Regions from separate parts of the Streptomyces sp. NPDC050509 genome, predicted to be linked through region 2. Evidence: riboswitches for the same ligand, from Rfam matches in the RefSeq annotation. Region 2 holds a riboswitch; each other region holds the start of a gene.
The links. Region 2 has a riboswitch for cyclic di-AMP ahead of ACIBJC_RS27200 (M23 family metallopeptidase). Riboswitches for the same ligand answer to the same signal wherever they lie in the genome.
Positions count from the first base shown of each region.

Region 1: linked by a shared signal. The riboswitch ahead of ACIBJC_RS03095 (peptidoglycan DD-metalloendopeptidase family protein) and the one ahead of ACIBJC_RS27200 (M23 family metallopeptidase) in region 2 are both predicted to bind cyclic di-AMP.
Region 3: linked by a shared signal. The riboswitch ahead of ACIBJC_RS14565 (transglycosylase family protein) and the one ahead of ACIBJC_RS27200 (M23 family metallopeptidase) in region 2 are both predicted to bind cyclic di-AMP.

Region 1 covers NZ_JBITHL010000001.1:804,273-811,515, forward strand. The annotation lists gene ACIBJC_RS03075 (STM4013/SEN3800 family hydrolase) at 1-149, shown strand, start outside; partial or broken gene ACIBJC_RS03080 (STM4012 family radical SAM protein) at 146-1,514, shown strand; gene ACIBJC_RS03085 (STM4011 family radical SAM protein) at 1,578-2,423, shown strand; gene ACIBJC_RS03090 (SGNH/GDSL hydrolase family protein) at 2,501-3,337, opposite strand; gene ACIBJC_RS03095 (peptidoglycan DD-metalloendopeptidase family protein) at 3,551-4,558, opposite strand; cyclic di-AMP (ydaO/yuaA leader) riboswitch at 4,563-4,729, opposite strand; gene ACIBJC_RS03100 (tyrosine-protein phosphatase) at 5,190-6,002, shown strand; gene ACIBJC_RS03105 (DUF6126 family protein) at 6,034-6,207, opposite strand; gene ACIBJC_RS03110 (helix-turn-helix domain-containing protein) at 6,230-6,853, opposite strand; gene ACIBJC_RS03115 (aspartate aminotransferase family protein) at 6,970-7,243, opposite strand, start outside.
Region 2 covers NZ_JBITHL010000009.1:468,574-475,816, reverse strand. The annotation lists gene ACIBJC_RS27210 (PrsW family intramembrane metalloprotease) at 1-115, shown strand, start outside; gene ACIBJC_RS27205 (aldo/keto reductase) at 174-1,118, opposite strand; gene ACIBJC_RS27200 (M23 family metallopeptidase) at 1,214-2,263, opposite strand; cyclic di-AMP (ydaO/yuaA leader) riboswitch at 2,275-2,429, opposite strand; gene ACIBJC_RS27195 (PP2C family protein-serine/threonine phosphatase) at 2,765-3,844, opposite strand; gene ACIBJC_RS27190 (MerR family transcriptional regulator) at 4,251-4,997, opposite strand; tRNA gene ACIBJC_RS27185 (tRNA-Met) at 5,114-5,187, opposite strand; gene ACIBJC_RS27180 (hypothetical protein) at 5,261-5,455, opposite strand; gene ACIBJC_RS27175 (HAD family hydrolase) at 5,521-6,159, shown strand; gene ACIBJC_RS27170 (hypothetical protein) at 6,229-6,444, opposite strand; gene ACIBJC_RS27165 (aspartate aminotransferase family protein) at 6,523-7,243, opposite strand, start outside.
Region 3 covers NZ_JBITHL010000004.1:480,348-487,590, forward strand. The annotation lists gene ACIBJC_RS14540 (hypothetical protein) at 1-175, shown strand, start outside; gene ACIBJC_RS14545 (SurA N-terminal domain-containing protein) at 461-1,117, shown strand; gene ACIBJC_RS14550 (nucleoside triphosphate pyrophosphohydrolase) at 1,199-2,245, shown strand; gene ACIBJC_RS14555 (cytochrome P450) at 2,366-3,646, shown strand; gene ACIBJC_RS14560 (transglycosylase family protein) at 3,854-4,642, shown strand; cyclic di-AMP (ydaO/yuaA leader) riboswitch at 5,222-5,394, shown strand; gene ACIBJC_RS14565 (transglycosylase family protein) at 5,403-6,164, shown strand; gene eno (phosphopyruvate hydratase) at 6,367-7,243, shown strand, end outside.

The DNA.
Region 1 (7,243 bases), on a different contig from region 2:
GCAGCCGCCGCCGGTGCTTCGCGATCGTCTGCTCCGACCACGGCACCGCCTACGGCGACGACGGCTGGAGCGGCCACCGGCTGGGCCACCCGTCCGTCTGGACGGTGCCGTACGCCCACTTCTTCCTTGAGCACGGGACCGCCTCATGAAAACATCGCCGTCGCCCACGCCCCCGGGCACCACCTCACGTCCGTACGAGAGCTACGTCTACGCCTATCCGCACAAGACGGCGTACCGCCCGCTCGACGACCGTCCAGCGCTGGCCGCCGAGTGGGCCGGTGAGAGCAAGGACGCGCTCTCCCTCTATCTGCACATCCCGTTCTGCGAGGTCCGCTGCGGGTTCTGCAATCTCTTCACCCGGATCGGCGCGCCCGGGGAGCTGACGACGCGCTACCTGGACGCGCTGGACCGGCAGGCGACAGCGGTACGTGACGCGCTGGACGCGACCGGGGGCGCGGAGGGGCCCGTGCGGTTCGCCGCCGCGGCCTTCGGCGGCGGCACGCCCACCTATCTGGAGGCGGGCGAGCTGGAGCGGCTCTGCGACATCGCCGAGAAGCGGATGGGCGCCGACCTGCGCGCCGTCCCGCTCTCCGTCGAGACCTCCCCCGCCACCGCGACCGCGGACCGGCTGGCGGTCCTCGCCGACCGGGGCGCCACCCGGCTGAGCATCGGCGTCCAGAGCTTCGTGGACGCGGAGGCGCGGGCCGCCGTACGCCCGCAGCGCCGCGACGAGGTCGAGGCCGCCCTCGGCCGGATCAGGGACGCCCGGATCCCCGTCCTCAACATCGATCTCATCTACGGCATCGACGGCCAGACCGCGGCGACCTGGCGCCACTCGCTGGACGCCGCGCTCGCCTGGCGGCCCGAGGAGCTGTATCTCTACCCGCTGTACGTACGGCCGCTCACCGGCCTCGGCAGGCTCGGCGCGGGCCAGTGACGCCGAGTGGGACCGGCAGCGGCTGGCTCTCTACCGGCAGGGCCGCGACCATCTCCTCGCCGAGGGGTACGAGCAGGTGTCCATGCGGATGTTCCGCCGCCGGGACGCGCCGCCGCAGGGCGCCGACGACCACGCGTGCCAGACCGACGGCATGATCGGCCTGGGCTGCGGGGCCCGCTCGTACACCTCGCGCCTGCACTACTCCTTCGACTACGCCGTCGACATGCGCGCGATACGGGCCATCATCGACGCCTACACGGCGACGGAGGACTTCTCCCGCGCCGAGGTGGGCCGTCGCGTCGACGGGCACGAGGCGCGCCGCCGCCATCTGCTCCAGTCGCTGCTCCAGGCCCGGGGCATGGCGGTGGCGGAGTACCGCGCGCGTTTCGGCGCCGATCCGGGCGAGGACTTCGGGGCGGAGCTGGACCGGTTCGCGGACCTCGGCTGGCTGGACAGGGGTGCGGGCCCCGGGCTGCTGCGGCTCTCCCCCGAAGGGCTCGCGCACTCCGACGCGCTGGGGCCCGCGCTGTTCTCACCCTCCGTACGGGCCGCGATGGCCGCGTACGAATCGAAGTAGACCGCCCGGGCGCGGACGGGCCCGGGCCCCCGCCGAAGTGGACCACGATCTGAAGGGAGCCCCATGGATCTGACGATCCTCTACCGCGGGCCGCTCGCCTCCTGCGACTACGACTGCCCCTACTGTCCCTTCGCCAAGCGGCGGGACAGCAGCGAGCAGCTACGCGTCGACCGGGCGGCCCTGGAGCGGTTCACCGCGTGGGCCGCCGCCGCGACGGACGACCGGCTCTCCGTGCTGTTCACGCCCTGGGGCGAGGGGATGGTCCGCTCCTGGTACCGGCGGGCGCTCACCGAGCTGTCGCTGCTGCCGCACATCCGCCGGGTGGCCGTCCAGACGAATCTCAGCTTCCGTACGGACCGGCTGGCGGACGCCGACCCCGCGAAGCTCGCCCTGTGGTGCACGTACCACCCGGGGCAGACGCCGTACGACCGCTTCCTGACGAAGGCCCACGAGCTGGCGGAGCGCGGTATCCGGTTCAGCGTGGGGGTCGTCGGCCTCGACGCGCATCTGGAGCACGCGCGCCGGCTGCGCGCGGAGCTGCCCCCACACGTCTACCTGTGGATCAACGCGGCCGAGGGGCACTCCTACACGGACGAGGAGGCCGCGCGGTGGACGGAGCTGGACCCGCTGTTCCCGTACAGCCGCCATCCGCACCGTTCGGCCGGGCTGCCGTGCCGGACGGGCGAGTCGGTGATCTCGGTGGACGGCGAGGGCACGGTACGGCGCTGCCACTTCGTCCGCGCCGAGCTGGGCAATCTCTACGACGGCTCGTACCGTCGCGCGCTCGCGCCGCGGGCCTGTCCGCTGGCGGTGTGCGACTGCCATATCGGCTATGTCCATCTGGAGACGCTGCCCCTGTACGACGTCTTCGCGGGCGGGGTGCTGGAGCGGATCCCGGCGGGGGCGTGAGGTCACGCGAGGCGTGAGTCACGCGGGGCATGAGGTCCCGCGTCGCCGCCCCCGCCGCCCGGGACCCGGAGGCCGCGTCAGTGTTTCAGGGGCAGGAGGTCCGGCCTCTTCGCCTCGATATGGTCGCCGGAGGAGGCGCCGCGCAGCCTGCGCCCGATCCAGGGCACCAGGTACTCGCGCGCCCAGTGGATGTCGTCGCGCCGGACTTCGAGCGTGCCGCGCGGGGGCAGCGGCGGCCACGGCTGGTCCGGGTCGGCGGGTACGTCGACGCCCAGCACCTGCCCGGCGCGCAGCGCGACGCGGGTGTGCCCCTCGGCCGACAGATGCAGCCGGTCACCGTCCCAGGCCCGCCGGTCCTGGACGGTCCTGAAGGACCAGAGGTCGAGGACGGGGCAGCCGTAGCGGTCGGCGATGGCCCGCGTGTGTTCGTTGAACGTGGCGATCTTGCCGCGCAGATGGCGCAGTACGGGCACGCGGCGGGTGTCGAAGCCGGTGGTCAGCATGACCGTGCCGACGGCGCCGGTGAGGTCGGCGACGGCCCGCTCGAAGCGCTCGGCGACATCGTCGGGGTCGGTGCCGGGGCGGATGATGTCGTTGCCGCCCGCGCAGAAGGTCACCAGGTCCGGGGCGAGTTCCCTGGCCCGGGGGATCTGCTCGGCGACAATCTGGTCGAGGAGCCGGCCGCGTACGGCCAGGTTCGCGTAGCGGAAGTCGCCGTGGACGGGGTCGGCCGTCGCACCGGAGACCGGAAGCTGGTCGGCGAGCAGGACCGCGAGCCGGTCCGCCCAGCCGACGAACAGCCCGTCGGGTCCTGGATCTCCCACGCCCTCCGTGAAGCTGTCACCGATCGCCGCGTACGACCCGAATATGTTGTCTTTTCTTGCTCTCGTTCTTGCTCTCGAATCGTCTGCCACAGCAGGGTATTTTCCACCCGGCCATGTGACCTACGCGACCGTAGGCAGGGGTTGACGTGGGGTGAGAAACACCATCGGTCAATTTTCTTTCAAGTGGGAATAGCGAAAAGCCGCGCGGCCCGGCACATTCGGTGCCGGGCCGCGCGGTGGAGACGAAAAGCGTCACGGTGTCGCCGGACGGATCAGCCCGACCGGACTGATCAGGCGGGCGGATCAGATGGAGACGCCGTTCTGCCGGAGGAAGGCCAGCGGGTCGACGTCCGAGCCGTAGTCCGGTCCCGTCCGGATCTCGAAGTGCAGGTGCGGTCCCGTCACATTGCCGGTGGCCCCGGAGAGACCGATCTGCTGGCCCGAGCCGACGCTCTGGCCGGCCGAGACGGAGAGGGAGGAGAGGTGGGCGTACTGGGAGTACATGCCGTCCTCGTGCCGGATGACGACCTGGTTGCCGTACGAGCCGCCGGCGCCGGCGGACACGACGGTGCCCGCGCCGACCGCCTTCACGGTGGTGCCGGTGGAGGCCACGAAGTCCACACCGGTGTGGTAACCGCTGGACCAGCTTCCGCCCGCGGCGCGGTACGACGTACCGACGCCGACGCCGTCGACCGGCAGGGTGAAGCCGGAAGCGCTGCTCCGCGCCGCGGAGTTGGCGGCGGGGGCCGCGCTCTTGGCCGCCGAGGAGGACGTGCCGGACGAGGAGGACTTCGACGACTTCGAGGACTTCGAAGCCCCGGAGGACTTCGACTCGGAGGACCCGGAGGACTTCGACGACTTCGAGGGGGCGGGCGCCTCGGAGCGCGCGGAAGCGCCCTTGCCACCGAGGGTGAGCTTCAGGCCGGGGTGGATCAGCGCGGGATCGCCGCCGACGGCCTGGCGGTTGTCCTCGTACAGCCGCTGCCAGCCGCCCTGGACGTTCTGCTCGTCGGCGATCTTGGAGAGGTAGTCACCGGCGACCACCGCGTACGTCCGCACCTTCGTGGCGGCCGACCGCGTCACCTGCGTCGCGGCATCCGCTCGCGGCGCGGCGGCGGGCAGGTTCTGGGCGGTGTGCGCGGTGGCGGGTGCGGCCTGGGGGGCCGCGGCGGGTGCGGCCTGCTGCGCCGCGTGTGCGCCGGTGGCGCCGATGAGCGGCAGCGCGATGGCGGCGCCGCCTGTTCCGGCGGCGATGAATCCGCGGGAGAACGGGTTGGTCCTCGGGCGGCGGTGCTTACCCTTCGCGGGCATGGCGATGTCCTCTCCGGCGCCTACGAGGTGAGCTGTCGGGTTCGGACTGGAGCTGCCCGGCCGCGCGTGGTGCGCGACTTCACCCCGAGCCGTCCCTGATGCCGGAGCACCGGAACGGCGTACTACCTGGGTCCCCCGCTCCTGCCACGCGTGAATGGGTGGATGGTGTCCCCGAGGCGGCGGCAGGATTCGGCGTTCCGCTCGGATTGAGGGTGAACGTAGGCGAGTGGGACGGCCGGAACAAGCCACCCTTTTCCATCGGCGACATACACGTCCCGTTGCCGGAAGATCGCCCGTCACCCTGTGTGGAGACCGCTCCCCAATTCCCTTTCGAGGTGGCCTTTCCCTTTCGCGCCGTCACCACGGAACGTCACGGATATGATCCTGCTCACCAGCCGCCACCCATCTCCCCCGCGACCGGGGCAGGTTGTGCGGAATCAGTCAATCCGGACAGAGGACTGTTTGGGCGTTTTATCCCCGCGTGCGCTGTCCGCATGCACGCGCTCATCGGCCACTCATCGGCCGCTCCGCAGCCGCTCCTCGGCACTGACGAGCGCGCGAACGGATGTCGTAGGGTCGGGAATCGACTCCGCCGGCGAGCAACGCCGACGGCAGACACGGAGGAGCAGGCGTGACGCAGCAGTCGCCGCAGGTCCCGTCCACCGAGCCGGAGCTGTCCGGGGTGCGCAACTTCCGTGATGTCGGCGGCCTGCCGGCCGTGGACGGACGGCGGGTGCGGTACGGCGCGCTCTACCGCAGCGGGCATCTCGCCCACGCGAGCGTCGAGGACGCCGCCTTTCTCACCGGCCTCGGTCTGCACACGATCTTCGACTTCCGCAACTCCGCCGATCTGCGGCTGGACGGCGCGGACGTGGCGCTGACGGGCGTACGCCATGTGAACATCCCGCTCTCCGACCCGGCCGACGGCGCCGAGTTCTGGCGGATGGTCCGGTACGGCGACATCGACCAGCTCCGCTCGCTCCTCGGGGACGGCAGGGCCGCGGCCCGGATGACCGGCTCGTACGCCGCGATCGTCACGGAGCGCACCGCGGAGCACGGCCGCCTGCTGCACGCGCTCGCCGAGGACAGCCTCCCCGCGCTGCTGCACTGCGCGGCGGGCAAGGACCGCGCCGGTATCTCGGTCGCCGTGGCGCTGCTCGCGGTCGGCGTCGAGCCGGAGGCGATCGAGGCGGACTACCTCAAGTCGAACGACCCGCACCGCCGCTACCTCTTCCGCCGCGCCGACCGCACGCCCGCCGCGGTGTCGGGTGAGGCGTCGGCGCTGCTCAGCCCGCTCTTCGACGCCCGCGCCGACTACCTGCGCGCCGCCTTCGACGCCATCGGGAAGACCTGGGGCTCCACCGACCGCTATCTCTCCGACGGCCTCGGCCTCACGCCCGGGACCCGCGAGCGGCTGCGCGCGCGCCTCCTGGACGAGGGCTGACGCCGCCGGGGGCTCCTTCGCGTGCCGGCGGTCACTGCCCCTGGGCTCCGAGGTGGAAGAGGAGATAGAGGAAGGCCGCGAAGATGTGCCCGGCCACCAGATAGGCGAAGAGCCGGATCACCAGCCCGCGCGGGAACCTCTTCTCCTCGTCCATGACATGGTGCGGTGCTCCGTCACGAGGCACCGGGTGCTCGGTCTCCGACATGGTGGGGGCCTCTCTCGTCAGGTCAGACACGGTGGGCCGGGCCGCCGAGGCACAGGTCGGCGGTCGGGCTCTGGAGCAGGGTGTGGACGAAGAGCAGCTCGGTCCCCTCGGGTCCGGCCGCCGCGATGCGGTGCGGGGTGAGCGAGTCGAAGTGCGCGCTGTCGCCGGGGCCCAGCAGGTGCGGGGTGTCGCCGAGGCTCAGCCTGAGCCGGCCGTCGAGAACGTACAGCCACTCCTCGCCGGGGTGCACCCGGACCAGGTCGCCCTGCGCCCCGTACGGCACCTCCAGCCGCAGCGGCTGCATGGCACGTCCGGAGCCGCCCGCCTGGTGGTACGTCCATCCGTCGGCCTCGACGGGTTCGGCCCGGCCGGCCCGGACGATCGGCTCGCGCTCCGGCGGCGCCTCGCCGAGCAGTTCGGAGATGGTCGTCCCGTAGATCCGGGCCAGCCCGAGCAGCATGGGCAGGGAGGGCTGTCTGCGGCCGGTCTCCAGCCGGGAGAGATGGGCGGGAGAGAGCCCCGCCCGCCGGGCGGCGGCCTCCAGGGTGAGCCGGCGGCCACGGCGCAGCTCGCGCAGTCGCGGCGCGACGTCGGGAAGCTGGTCGGGCAGCTCGTCGGCCGCCTCTCCGGCAGGAGGTGTGCTCATACGTCCATTGCGCCAGGAACTTTCCTCCGGGGCAAATTTCTTGCCCCGGAGGCAAAAGAATCCGGTGCGGACCGGCCAGGCCGGACGCCGTGGCCGCTACCGGTTAGCGATGCCCGCTACCGGTTGGCGACGGCCTGTTTCACCAGTGTCCTGCCGAAGTCCCACATCAGTCCGCCCCCGGCGTGCGCGTCGTCCATCACCGCCGTGAAGGCGGCCACGAAGCGGTCCACCTCGCGCTCCCCGATGATCAGGGGCGGAATCAGCTTGATCACCTCAAGATGGTCGCCGGAGACCTGGGTGAGGATGCGGTGCTTCTGGAGCAGCGGTACGACGACCATCTGGGCGAAGAGACCCTTGCGCGCGGCCTGGAGCATCGCCCAGCGCCCGCGC
Region 2 (7,243 bases):
GCGCAAGGAGATAGCGGGGCCCGCGCTGACCTATGCGGCGCGGGCCACGGGCCGGGTACGGGTGCCGCCGCCGTACATCGACTACGACGGCTACAACCCGTACCGCCAGTACTGATCGTCCGTCCCGAGGTGACCTCCGTCAGACGGAGGCGGCGGTCACGCGGTGCCGGGTATCAGGCGGAGGCGGCGGTCAGCTCCGCCAGCTCCTCCTCCGTCAGCTCCAGCTCCGCGACCGCGAGCAGCGCCGGAAGCTGCTCGGGCGCCCGCGCGGAGGCGAGGGGCGCGACGACGGTCGGCTGCGCCGCCAGCCAGGCGAGCGCGACGGTGGCGACCTCGGCGCCGTGCGCCTCGGCGATCCGGTCCAGCGCGGCGAGCACCTTCACACCGCGCTCGGACTCCAGGTACTTGCCCGCACCCTCGGCGCGGGCGCTCTCCACCTGGGTGCCGGGTCGGTACTTGCCGGTCAGGAAGCCGGAGGCGAGGGCGAAGTACGGCACGACGGAGAGGCCGTGTCGGGCCGCGGTGTCCCGCAGGGGGCCCTCGTACGTGTCGCGCGAGACCAGGTTGTAGTGCGGCTGGAGCGCGACATACCGGGCAAGACCCTCGCGCTCCGCGAAGGTGATCGAGGCGTCCAGCCGTTCCGCGCTGAGGTTGGAGGCGGCGACGGCGCGGACCTTGCCCTCCTTGACGAGCTGGTCGAGCGTGGTGACGATCTCCTCGACCGGGACGTCCGGGTCGTCGAAGTGCGTGTAGTACAGGTCGATGTAATCGGTCCCGAGCCGGCGCAGCGACTCCTCGGCCCCGGCCTTGATCGTGGCGGGCTTCAGCCCCTTGAACTCCGGGTGCGCGCCCACCTTCGTCGCGACGAGCACGTCGGAGCGGTTGCCGCGCGCGGCGAGCCACTCGCCGAGGACGGTCTCGGACTCACCGCCGGCATGGCCCGGCACCCAGGACGAGTAGGTGTCGGCGGTGTCCACGAAGTTGCCGCCCGCGGCGGCGTACGCGTCGAGGACGGCGAAGGAGGCCGTACGGTCGGCGGTCCAGCCGAAGACGTTGCCGCCGAGGGCGAGGGGGAAGACCTTGAGGTCGGAGGAGCCGAGTGTGCGCAAAGTCGTCATACCTCACTACAACTCCCCCAGGGAGCGCCCTATTCCGTTTCAGGGCACTCCCGTTGCCCTCAGGGCCTGGGAGTTGACCTCAGGGCCTCAGGGCCTCAGGGGTTGATGCCCTTGCCGTTCAGCCAGGCCATCGGGTCGATGCCCGTACCGCCGGAGGTGTGGACCTCCAGGTGGAGGTGCGGCCCGGTCACGTTGCCGGTCGCGCCGACCCGGCCGATGACCTCACCGGTGGAGACCTTCTGCCCGGCGCTGACGGAGAGCGAGGACTGGTGCGCGTACCAGACCTCCGTGCCGTCATCCAGCTCCAGGACCGTGCGGTAGCCGTACGAGCCCGACCAGCCGGCCGACTTGACGGTGCCGCTGTGCACGGCCTTGATCGGGGTGCCCGTGGGCGCCGCGAAGTCCAGGCCGGTGTGGTAGCCGGAGGACCAGAGGGAGCCGGACTGACCGAAGGAGGAGGTGAGGGTGTACGAGGAGGTGGGGAGGGAGTAGCTGGCCGCCAGCTTGGCGAGACGTTCCTTCTCGGCCTTGGCCTTGGCCTCCGCCTCGGCCTTCTTCTTGGCCGCCTCGATCTTCTTCTCGGCGTCGGTCTGGCGCGCCTTGGCCTGGGCCGCGGCCTTCTCGGCCGCCGCGTCCTGCACCGCCGCCTTCTGCGTGGCGTCGGCCTCGGTCTGCTGCCGCTCGGCCTGCTGGAGGATGCGGGCGCGCAGCGCCTCGCCGGCGTCGGTGGCGCCCTGTTCGGTGTCCGAGATCGTCAGCCCGGCGGTGGTCAGCGGCTCACTGGCCAGCACGTCGGACTCGGAGTCCGAGTCGTCCGAGCCGAGATAGGCCATCCCCGGCAGGGACTTGGCGTCCGGAAGGTTGTCCGCGATGGCATCGGGCAGGGATATGGAGACCGCGGGCTTGTCCTGCGCGGTGGCGATGCCGCCCGCGCCGACAGCGGCGATGACGCCGACGCCGAGGACGGTGGAGCTGCGGGCGAGTCCGTTGCGCTGTCTGGCGACGCGGTGCTTGCCGCGTACGGGACGGACGGACTCCTCGGTGGGGTTCCACTCCCCCCAGGTGCCGGGCGCCTCGTTCTCACCGCCGCTGCCGAAGGAGTGGGGTTCGAAGGTCGCCGTGGGGGCAGACTGGTTGGACGCCACTGAGGCGTGCTCCTTTCCTTCCTTCTCGCCTACCGGGTTAGCTGACGGGTTCGGAGCAGGAAGGTCTCCTACGGGTGTCCCCTGCCGCGCACGGCGGCAAGTAACTCCCGATTCACCCCAATGGGTGGTTCCCCGGTTCCCTCGCGGGATTCGGCGCACGCGCACGGTGCCATCTCTGACGACGGCTGGGACGACCGCGCTGCGTTATCGAACGTTAATAGAGACCAGGGCGTTATTCCAAGCTGTTCCCGGTGATCGTTAACGACTTCGCATCGGACGTACCGGGACACAAGAACGCGCATCAGGGCGAGTTGATCGACGCCAGGAGCATATCCGTCCACCGCACATACTTGACGGTATGTCATTTGTTGTGCGGAGCGGTACGTGTCGAACACGCTTCGTGACCGCCGGTCGTGGTCCGCCCTCACACTTCCCTCACGCAGCCGCGTCGCGGAGGCCGACGCGGAGAGCCTCACGGACCCGCGTCACGACGGACCCGCGTCACGGAACGATCGGCATCGTCCTGCGCCGCTCCGGCTCCCCCTCCGTGGGCCGGCTGACCGCCAGCAGCGCCATGTCGTCCTGGCTGCCGCCGCCCGTGTGCAGCCGTACGTCGTCGATCAGCGCCTGGAGCATCTCGTCGGGCCCCTGGAAGATCCGCCCGTCCAGCCGCTCGCGCGGGACGTAGAAGACCCCCTGGCCGTCGCGCGCCTCGGTGAGCCCGTCCGTGTAGAAGAGCAGCGTCGCGCCGTCGGGGTACGCGGACTGCTCCGCCCGGTCCGGCCACGCGCCCAGCTCGCTCATGCCGAGCGGCAGCGCGGGGTCGCGCGACGCCAGCATCCGTACCGCTCCGTCGTGGCACATCAGCAGCGGCTCGGGATGCCCCCGGTTGACGAGCCGTACGACGTCCTCGCCGTGCGGGATCTCCGCCAGTACGGCCGTGGTGAACCCCTCGAAGACATCGAGCCCGTCCCGCCGCGTCCCCTCGCGCAGGAGCGAGCGCTCCAGCCGCTGTGCGACGCCCTCCAGCGAACTCTCCTGCTCCGCCGCCTCCCGGAACGACCCGATGATCACGGCGACCGCCTCGACCGCCTCCAGCCCCTTCCCCCGTACGTCGCCGACCACCAGCCGCACCCCGTACGGCGTGTCCTGTACGGCGAAGAGGTCCCCGCCGATGAACGCGCCCTCCTGCGCCGCCTCGTACCGCGCCGCGATCCGCAGACCGCCGATCCGCTCCGCCGGTCTGGGCAGCACGGCGCGCTGGGCGGTCTCGGCGATGATGCGGGCGGAGGCCAGCCGTTCGCCGCTGCGTCTGACGACCCCGTTGATGTAGAGCGCGAGGGCGGAGACGACCAGCACCGTCAGCAGCTCGCTGACCGACACCACCGTGGTCAGCGTGCCCGTATGGGCGCGCAGCGCCACCTCGGCGGCGAGCGAGGCCAGGGCCACCAGCAGGGTGCCGAAGAGCGGGTAGAACGGCGCCGCGACCAGCGGGGCGGCGGCGAAGAGCGGCGACGAGGTCACCCGCGCCGGGGTCACCAGATCCAGGATCACCCCGCCGATGATCACCAGCGCGGGCAGGAACCGGACGACCCGGCGCCCGGCGAGGCGCCGCCCGTACCCGTACGGTCCGTGCGGCGCCCGGCCGAGATCCCTGGCGGGGTCGCGCCGGTGGTCGCGCCCGTTCGTACCGGTGGCCCAGAAACCCGCACCGTCGGCACCCCAGAACCCGGCGCCGTCGGCGTCCTGCCTGGTCCTGCCGCCGAGGCGTTCTCCGATTCTCCTGAGCTTCCCCACCAGTCGTCTCCTGCCCGATCCGCCGACGGCTGCGGACGGTACCGCGCTCCACCCAGGCTGGCCGCTGCCGCGCCGGGCAGCGACCCGCCGTCGGCCGACTGGGCTACGGAGAACCGGTACCACCGGCAGGAGACCGGTACTGCCGGACAGGAGACCGGTGCTGGACTGCGGAGAACCGATGTGGAAACGCTCAGTCGGTCAGGTGGCGCTCGGCGTACACCTTCATGGCGTCCCGCACGAGCACAGCCGTACCTTCACCGTACTGGTCATACGTCGCGGTGAAACGTGGATCATCGACGTACATGGCCGTCACCCCGATGACATAAGACCTGGTGGGCTCCATGGTCACCGACAGCCAGTCGCAGTGACGCCGGGCGATCGCCTGCGCCTCGTCGCTCGAAGCGCCGTGCCCGGCCGCCGCCGTACGCCCCCAGTCGCGGGCGATCGACTCGTGCTGCTCACCGAACGCCCGGCGCTCCCCCTCGCTCAGCGAGCGCCACCAGCGGTCGCTCTTCTCGTAGGCGGGGCGACCCCACCGCTCGGTTGCCTCCTGCTCGTACCGCGTGTGCGCGAAGCCGTCCAACACTTCTTCCGCCATGAGTTCCTCTCCGTTCCCGGTCTTGTGGAGAGTGGTCCGCACGGACGCGATCAGCCGTCCGATGCGCTCGCGCTCCTGCTCCAGCAGCCCCAGATGGCCACGCAGGGCGGCGGCCGTGTCCTGCCGGCCGTCGAGTACCCGGGCGATCTCCGGCAGCCCGAGCCCCAGCTCCCGCAGCAGCAGGATCCGCTGCAGCCGGACCAGGGCGTCCTGGCCGTAGTACCGGTATCCGTTGGCACCGGTCCTGCTGGGCTCCAGCAGCCCCAGCTCGCCGTAGTGCCGGAGCGTACGGCTCGTCGTACCGGCTTTTTTCGCGATGTCCTGGATCGACCACTCCATGACGTTCACGGTAGAAGTTGACGTTACGTAAAGGTCAAGCCCGGATCGGGGAACGGGACCGAGACATGACGAAGGCCCGGATTCCCTGAGGAATCCGGGCCTTCGTTTTCTTCCAGTAGCGGGGACAGGATTTGAACCTGCGACCTCTGGGTTATGAGCCCAGCGAGCTACCGAGCTGCTCCACCCCGCGCCGTTGAATGCAACTCTACGCCATCCGGAGCACGGTCATGACCACTTACCCGGTGGGGCCCTCGGAAGGGGCGCTACGCGGCCTCGACGACATCGGCCCGTACGGCGGCGGCCCACTCCACCAGCAGCCGCTGGTAGCGCTCCTGCTCGGCCGACGACAGCGCGCTGCCCGCACGCGCCCACAGCGCGCGGATCTCCGCGTTCACCACAGCGGCGGATCTGACCGGGGACGGGGACGCGGACTTCGGGGTGGAAGAAGAAGCGAACATAGGAGCAAGGCTACGGCCAGCCACTGACAATCGGCGGAGCGTATCCCCCTACGCTGGGACCGGTGATCGAAAGCATCGTGTTCGACGTAGGCGAGACCCTCGTGCGCGACGACCGCCACTGGGCCTCCTGGGCCGACTGGCTCGGCATCCCGCGCCACACCATCTCCGCGCTCGTCGGCGCCGCCACCGTCCAGGACAAGGACGACACCGACGCGCTGCGCCTCATCAGACCCGGCATGGACGTCGCCGAGGCGTACCGCGCCAGGGAGGCCGCGGGGCGCGGCCAGCACCTCGACGAGTCCGACCTCTATCCCGACGTACGGCCGGCCCTCGCGGGCCTCAGGAAGCTCGGCGTGCGGGTCGTCCTAGCGGGCAACCAGACCGCCAGGGCCGGCGAGCTGCTGCGCGGCCTGGACCTGCCGGCGGATCTCGTCGCCACCTCGGGCGAGTGGGGCGTCGCCAAGCCGTCCCCGGAGTTCTTCGCGCGGGTGTGCGAGGCGGCGGGGGCGGCGCCCGACAGGACGGTGTACGTGGGCGACCACCCGGCGTACGACCTGTTCCCCGCGAAGGAGGCGGGCCTGCGCACGGCTCATCTGCGGCGCGGGCCGTGGGGGTATCTGTGGGCGGACGACCCGGCCGTGATCAAGGCGGCGGACTGGCGGATCGACGGCCTGACGCAGCTCGCCGCGCTCGTCGCGGACTGATCACGCACGGATCATGCACGGAGGGCCCGCCGGGCGGGCCCTCCGGCCCAGCGGCCGGGCGGCGGGCCCTCACACCACCACGCTGTACTCGTGCGCGGGCCCGCCCTGCCACTCCACCCAGCTCGGGTCGTCGAGCAGTTCCCAGGCGTCGGGCAGCCCGGCCAGCCGCAGGAATTCGACCAGGTGGTCGTCGGAATGGGCGAGTCCCATGATCCGCCCGCGGACCGTGACCCGCCGCCCGCCTGTCCCGGACGCCCGGTGGACGACGATCGGTGCATCACTCATACGGCCAAGAGTGCGACGATCCCGCTCCGTCCGCAGCATCTCGGGGGCCTCGATTTCCGCACCGGACTGTAGCGTGCGTCACATCAGCCCCTCCGCTCCCGGTGTCCCCCCTCCCCCCAGCACGGCGAACACCTCGTCGATCGCGGCGCAGGTCCGGTCCGTGTCGTCCTCCGTCACGGCGGCCGACACGAACCAGCAGGCCAGTCCGTGCGCGTTGGTGTGGATGCCGCGGCGCAGCAGTTCGTGGCGGAAGACGTCGTACCGCCGCTGGTCCAGGTGGAGCGTGTCGCGGTAGTTCCGGGTGGGGGCGCCGCCCGGCGAGAACACGACCTGGAACATCGCGCCGACGCCCTGCACCGCGCACGCGACCCGGTGGTCGGTGGCGGCCCTGCGGATGGTCTCCATGATCCGCTGGCCGGTGTCGTCGATCCTCTTGACGACGGCAGGGTCGGCGAGCGCGGTGAGCGTGACGAGGGCGGCGGTCGCGCAGAGCGGTGAGGCGTTGTACGTACCGCCGTGCTTGACGCGGCCGTTGGCGAGCGCGGCCATCACCTCGCGGCGGCCCGCGAAGGCGGCGATGGGCAGCCCGCCGCCGAGGGCCTTGGAGTAGACGGCCAGGTCGGGCACGACGTCGTACAGGGCCTGCGCCCCGCCGGGTCCGGTGCGGAAGCCGGTGCAGACCTCGTCGAAGACGAGGAGGATGCCGCGCGCCGTGCACTCGTCGCGCAGGAAGCGCAGATAGCCGGGGGCGGGCATCGTGCAGGCGTTGTTGGCGACGATGGGTTCGCAGATGACGGCG
Region 3 (7,243 bases), on a different contig from region 2:
GGTGCGGGGGAGCCTCCTCCTGGAGTTCCGGGTGGACGCGCACTCGGCCCGCCTGACCTTCATCCGCCCGGAGATCGAGATTCCGCTTCTCCGGGCCTCCCTCAGGATCTTCGAGGAGGAGTTCCTGGAGCCGAGGAGGGCGGGGGAGCCGGGGGGCCTGCCCTCCCCGCCCTGACGCCGCCGGTGTCGGGGCCGGCCGCAAGCAGATCCAGCAGCCCCGCGCGCAGGCCGCCGAGGGGTAGCGGGGGTGGGTCGGTGGTTGGCGGGTTGCCGTGGGCGAACGGGTCCGCGTCCTGGACGTCGGTCCCTGAGGGCGGGAGGCGGCGGCCCCGCGTCGGTACGTGCCCCGATCCGCTCGTGAATCGTTGGTCGAAGCAGTGGCCTGCGCCACGTCCACTGCCTACCATCGATCACTGCAAGGTCTTGTGCATCGCCGCACAATCACGCCGGGAGGCCCCCTTTGCACCGCCGCCGTCGCACCGCGCTCTCCTTGTCCGTCGCCCTGCTCGCCGCGGCCCCGCTGCTCACCGCCTGCGGCGGTGACACCCATCCCGGAGCGGCGGCGGTCGTCGGCGGGCAGCGGATCGAGGTGTCCACGCTCCAGTCCGCGGTACGGGATGTACGGGACGCGCAGCGGGCCACACCGGAGTCCGCCCAGCTCATCAAGGACACCGCGCAGCTCAGCCAGGCCAAGCTGAACGGCATGATCTTCGACAGGGTGCTCCAGCGCGCCGCCGACGACGCCGGGGTCGGCGTCAGCCGCAAGGAGATCCAGGACACCCGTGCGCGGGCCGCCGTGCAGTCGGGCGGGGAGAAGCGGTTCGCCGCGATGCTGCTCCAGCAGGGCGCGCTCTCCTCGGGGCAGATCGACGCCGCGATCCGCCGCGAGGTGCTGCTGACCAAGGTCGCGGGTGCGTTCGGCGCGAACACCTCGACCCCGGAGGGGCAGCAGAAGGTGCTCGCCGAACTGACGAGGACGTCGAAGGAGATGGGTATCGACGTCAATCCGCGGTACGGAAGCTGGAACGACCAGGAGGTGCGGCTCGGCGAGACCAAGACGCCGTGGATCACCCAGGTCACCCGCCAGGCACCGGAGCAGCAGCCCCCGGACGCCTGACGCCCGACCTCCGTCCGTACGTACGTTCGGGTCGTGATGCCCGTGGGTCGGGCGGGGTCCGGGCGGAGGTAGGTTCGAGAGGTGACAGACGAAGCTTCCGCAGCCCCCGGCCGTATCGTCCTGCTGACCGCCAGCCACCGGGTCGCGCCCGGCCTGCTGTCCTGGCCCGCCTGGCGGACGCTGCACGCCGCCGACCGCGTGGTGTGCGCCGACGCCGGTCATCCGCAGTTGCCGTATCTGCGCGAGGCCGGCGTCACCGTCGAGCACACCGCGCCCGGCGCGCAGGACCTGGTCGACGCGTGCGCCGGCGGCCGTACCGTCGTGGTGATCCCCGCCGCCGACGGGGACGGGACGGACGCGAGGCTGACGGACGGCCTCGCGCGGCTGGCTGGATCGGGCCGGGTCCGGATGCCGGACCTGGAGCTGCTGCCCGGATCGTACGACCTGCCGGGCGCCCGGCTCCTCGATCTCGTCCAGGTCATGGACCGGATCAGGAACGAGTGCCCCTGGTCGTCCGGCCAGACGCACGAGGGGCTCGCGAAGTACGCCATCGAGGAGGCGTACGAACTGGTCGAGGCGATCGAGGACGGCGACGCCGACGAACTGCGCGAGGAGCTGGGGGACGTCCTCCTCCAGGTCGTCTTCCACGCCCGGATCGCCCAGGAGGGCCCGGTAGGGGAAGAGGAGGAAGAGGGGGACGACGGGGAGGGGGACGGGAAGAGCGGGGCGTTCTCCATCGACGACGTCGCGGGCACCATCGTCGAGAAGTTGATCCACCGCCACCCCCATGTCTTCGGTGACGAGAGCGCCGACACCCCCGAGGAGGTCAAGGCGCACTGGCTCCGGATGAAAGCGGTCGAGAAGCGGCGCGCATCGGTCACCGACGGCGTACCACTCGGTCAGCCGGGGCTCGCCCTCACCGCGAAGCTCGCGAGCCGCGCCCGTACCGCCGGTCTGGAGGTCGCGCTCCCGGAGGGCGAGTCCATCGGATACGAGCTGCTGGCCCTGGCCGTACGGGCGGACGAGGCGGGCGTCGACCCGGAGACGGCGCTGCGCGCGGCGGCGCGTGTATATAGGGACAGGATTCTGGCCGCCGAGCGTGCGCCCGAGGGCACACCGGGCGCGTAAGGCGCGTAAGGCGCGTAAGGCAGACGGGGCGCGTGGGGCCGCCCCTCGGGCGCCGGGCGCGCTCTGCCCGTACGCGCCCCTCCGGCCGTGACCGTACGGTGCAGCGGTTACGGTCGGGGCGTGCCCGATGCGTCCGAGAATTCCGCTGCCAGCGCCGCTCCCACCCTCTTCACCTGGGAGTTCGCCACCGATCCTTACCCCGCGTACGCCTGGCTGCGCGAGCACGCGCCGGTGCACCGCACCGAGCTGCCCAGCGGGGTCGAGGCATGGCTCGTGACCCGGTACGGGGACGCCCGGCAGGCGCTCGCCGACGCGCGGCTCTCCAAGAACCCCGCGCACCACGCCGAGCCGGCGCACGCCCGGGGGAAGACGGGCATCCCGGGGGAGCGCAAGGCGGAGCTGATGACGCACCTCCTGAACATCGACCCGCCCGACCACACCCGGTTGCGGCGGCTGGTGTCCAAGGCGTTCACGCCCCGCCGCGTCGCCGAGTTCGCCCCGCGCGTACAGGAGCTGACCGACCGTCTGATCGACGGCTTCGCCGAGCGGGGCAGCGCGGACCTGATCCACGATTTCGCCTTCCCCCTGCCCATCTACGCGATCTGTGATCTGCTCGGGGTGCCGCCCGAGGACCAGGACGACTTCCGGGACTGGGCGGGCATGATGCTGCGACATTCAAAGCCGGGCCATACGGGCGGTCCGCGCGGCGGGGTCGCCCGCTCGGTGAAGAAGATGCGCGGCTATCTGGCCGAACTCATCCACCGTAAAAGAGAGAATCCGGGCGACGATCTGATCTCCGGTCTGATCCGGGCGAGCGATCACGGTGAGCATTTGACCGAGAATGAGGCCGCGGCGATGGCCTTTATCATTCTGTTCGCCGGTTTTGAGACCACGGTGAATCTCATCGGAAATGGCATGTACACGCTAATGCGAAATCCGGCCGAGCGTGAACGATTGCAAAGTTCGCTCGCGGCCGGTGAAACCGGGCTGCTGGAGACCGGGGTCGAGGAACTGCTCCGCCATGACGGACCCGTGGAGATGGCGACCTGGCGGTACGCCGTCGAGCCGCTGACCCTGGGCGGGCAGCGGATCGCGGCGGGCGACCCCGTGCTGGTCGTGCTGGCCGCCGCCGACCGCGACCCGGAGCGCTTCCCGGACCCCGACGTGCTCGACCTCGGGCGGCGTGACAATCAGCACCTCGGATACGGGCACGGCATCCACTACTGCCTGGGCGCGCCGCTCGCCCGCGTGGAGGGGCAGACCGCGCTCGCCACCCTGCTGACCCGCCTTCCCGACGTGCGGCTTGCGGAAGATCCTTCCGATTTGCGCTGGCGCGGCGGGCTCATCATGAGGGGGTTGCGCACACTTCCGGTGCAGTTCACGCCATTGTCCGGCCGGTAATTGCCTGACGGTTCGTCAATACTGTGACTTTCACGTGATCTCCGCTGCATCGACTTGTGACAAGCATTCGAGTACCGCTACGTTCACGACGACTCGGCAGCACCATGCCGGAGTTGAATTGACAGTCACACGGAAGGCAACCGCATGTCCCGGAACGGCCGACACCGTCGACCTCGTCAGGCCCCTGCTCTTCTCGTCGCCGCCGGGGTGGCCGGATCCGCGATCGCGATCCCGTTGCTCGGCGCCGGCGCCGCCAGCGCGGCGGACGGCTCCACCTGGGACCACGTGGCCGAGTGCGAGAGCGGCGGCACCTGGAGTGCCGACCTCGGCAACGGGTACTACGGCGGGCTCCAGATGTCCCAGGAGATCTGGGACGAGTTCGGGGGCGCGGACTACGCCGCGCGCCCCGACCTGGCCAGCCGCTCGCAGCAGATAGCCGTGGCCGAGAAGGTGTTCGAGGCCCAGGGGGCGCAGGCGTGGTCCAGTTGCGCCGGTGTCTCCGGGCTGACCAAGGCGGTCGGCGGCGCTGTCTCCGACGTCGTGGAAGGGGTGACGGGCGGGGGCGAGAGCGCCGACACGTCCGGAACCCCGTCGACCGACGCGTCCGGGAGTACGTCGCCGTCGGCTGACGGTACGACCGGCAAGGGCGCGGACAAGGGTACGGCGACGGAGCGGGACGGGGACGAGTACCCGGACGCCACCAGCCCGAGCCCCGGAGCCACCGGTTCCGCGACCGGCGAGGACGACGCCGACGACAAGGGCGGCACGTCCAAGGGCAAGCACCGCGGCCAGGCGGCCGACGAGAGCGCCACGCCGGGCGATGCGACGGAGGAGCGCGGGGCGGACAGCCGTGCGTCCCGCGGGGCCGCAGGGACGCGTGACGCCGGCAAGCTCACGGAGGGCGTGGAGCGCGAGGTCGAGCGGGTTGTCGACGCGGTCGGCGGCCACCTCTCCCTGTCGACCGGCGGACAGAAGGTCGTCGGCGGCTGGGTCTGAGGCGCCCGCGCCGGGGGCCGGGGGGCCGGGGGGCCGGGACCGACTGTTCCGGACCGGAACCGACGGCTCCGACCGGAACCGACGGCTCCGACCGGAACCGACGGCTCCGCCGACCGGAATCAAGGATTCCGGGACGGGATCGGCCGGTTCCGGGATCGGCGCGTACGGATCCGGCGGCCGGACGCGTACGGATCCCGCGGCCCGGAACGGACGGATCCGGAGCGGGCGCGGGCGAGTGCCGTTGAACGGCGCCCCGTTGACGCCTCCTCGGCCGCGTCCGTCCTGGCCGGCGCCTCCGATCTCCGGCCGGAACGCGGTGAGTTAGCGACCGTATGTCCCCTTCTGTGCAAGTGAGACAAGGGTCTCTTCACCGCAACTCGGGCTCTGTGTCTCGGCGGTTGGGCGAATTCGGTTCCCACCTGCGGAAACGTATTGTCCGTCGGAGGAGGTAAGGGCGTTTTTTCCGGGATGTTCCTCTTTGAACAACCGGCAGGCCTGTGATTACGGTCTGAACCGCTCGCACCGCGGGCCTCGTCGACCGTCACGCCGAATCCTGCCGTCGGTCGGGGGGAGTAATCGTCGCTTCAAGCGCCGAAGGCAGGAGCGGGGGACCCATAGGTTCGCGCCGGGCCCGGCCGTCGAGAGACGGGCGGTGACCGGCTTGGGGTGAAGCCGCGTGTGAGAGCACGCGGCCGGGCAACTCATTGGCCCGAACCCGACAGCTCACCTCGTAGGCGTCGGTGAGGAGATGTGTTCCATGCTGCTGCGTTCCAGCAAGGCCAAGCACCGTCGCCCGTCCAAGGCCGTCCGCTACGCGACGCTCGCCGGGATCACCGGTGCCGCCGTCGCGGCCCCCCTGCTCGGTGCCACCGCCGCCTCCGCCGCCACCGCCTCCGAGTGGGACCAGGTCGCCCAGTGCGAGTCCGGCGGCAACTGGTCGATCAACACCGGCAACGGCTTCTACGGCGGTCTGCAGTTCACGCCCTCCACCTGGGCCGCGTACGGCGGTACCTCCTACGCCCAGCGCGCCGACCAGGCCTCCAAGTCGCAGCAGATAGCCGTCGCCGAGAAGGTCCTCGCGGGCCAGGGCAAGGGCGCCTGGCCGAACTGCGGCGTGAACCTCTCCGGCGCCTCGTACGGCGGCGGCTCGACCGGCTCGGGCTCCGGTTCCGACTCCGGTTCCTCCAGCTCCAGCAACTCGGGCAGCTCCAGCAATTCCGGTAGCTCCAGCAATTCTGGTAGCTCCAGCAACTCCGGTACGCAGAAGTCCGCCCCGAGCCAGCAGGCGCAGCCGCAGCAGTCGAGCCGTGACGAGGCGCAGCCGGCCTCGCGCGGCCAGAGCCGTCCCGCCACGATCAAGAAGGGTGACGGCGAGTACAAGGTCAAGTCCGGCGACACCCTCTCCAAGATCGCCACCGCCCACAAGGTCAAGGGCGGCTGGGAGAAGATCTTCGACCTGAACAAGGACATCGTCCCCGACGCGGACGTCATCTACCCGGGTCAGCAGCTCCACCTGAGCTGATCCGTCCTCCCCGGCCCGGCGCGTCACCCCCGTACGCGCCGGGCCGGGGCCTTTTCGGGCACGGAACCGGGCCTCATGTCGCCCGGGAGGGTCCACGGCGGCGCCTTAGGGGCGGGCACCGGCTGGCCGATGACCCGGAGCCGGTTAGGCTCATGTCGCAAGGCCAAGAGACCCTGCACCCACGCGTCACATCCAGAAGGAGATGCTCGTGCCGTCCATCGACGTCGTCGTAGCCCGGGAAATCCTCGACTCCCGAGGTAACCCCACGGTCGAGGTCGAGGTCGGCCTCGACGACGGCAGCACGGGTCGTGCTGCTGTCCCCTCCGGTGCCTCCACCGGTGCGTTCGAGGCCGTCGAACTCCGCGACGGAGACGCCAACCGCTACCTGGGCAAGGGTGTCGAGAAGGCCGTCCTCGCCGTCATCGAGCAGATCGGCCCGGAGCTGGTCGGGTACGACGCCACCGAGCAGCGCCTCATCGACCAGGCGATGATCGACCTGGACGCGACCGAGAACAAGGGTTCGCTGGGCGCCAACGCCATCCTCGGTGTCTCGCTCGCCGTCGCGCACGCCGCCTCCGAGGCGTCCGACCTGCCGCTCTTCCGCTACCTGGGCGGCCCGAACGCGCACCTGCTGCCCGTTCCGATGATGAACATCCTGAACGGTGGCTCGCACGCCGATTCGAATGTCGACATCCAGGAATTCATGATCGCCCCGATCGGCGCGGAGTCCTTCTCCGAGGCGCTGCGCTGGGGCGCCGAGGTCTACCACACGCTCAAGAAGGTCCTGAAGCAGAAGGGCCTCTCCACCGGTCTGGGCGACGAGGGCGGCTTCGCGCCCAACCTGGAGTCCAACCGCGCCGCGCTCGACCTCATCCTCGAAGCGGTCAAGGAGGCCGGTTACGTCCCCGGCCGTGACATCGCGCTCGCGCTCGACGTCGCCGCGTCCGAGTTCTACAAGGACGGCTCGTACGAGTTCGAGGGCAAGTCGCGCTCGGCCGCCGAGATGACCGAGTACTACGAGGAGCTGGTCGCCGCCTACCCGCTCGTCTCCATCGAGGACCCGCTCTTCGAGGACGACT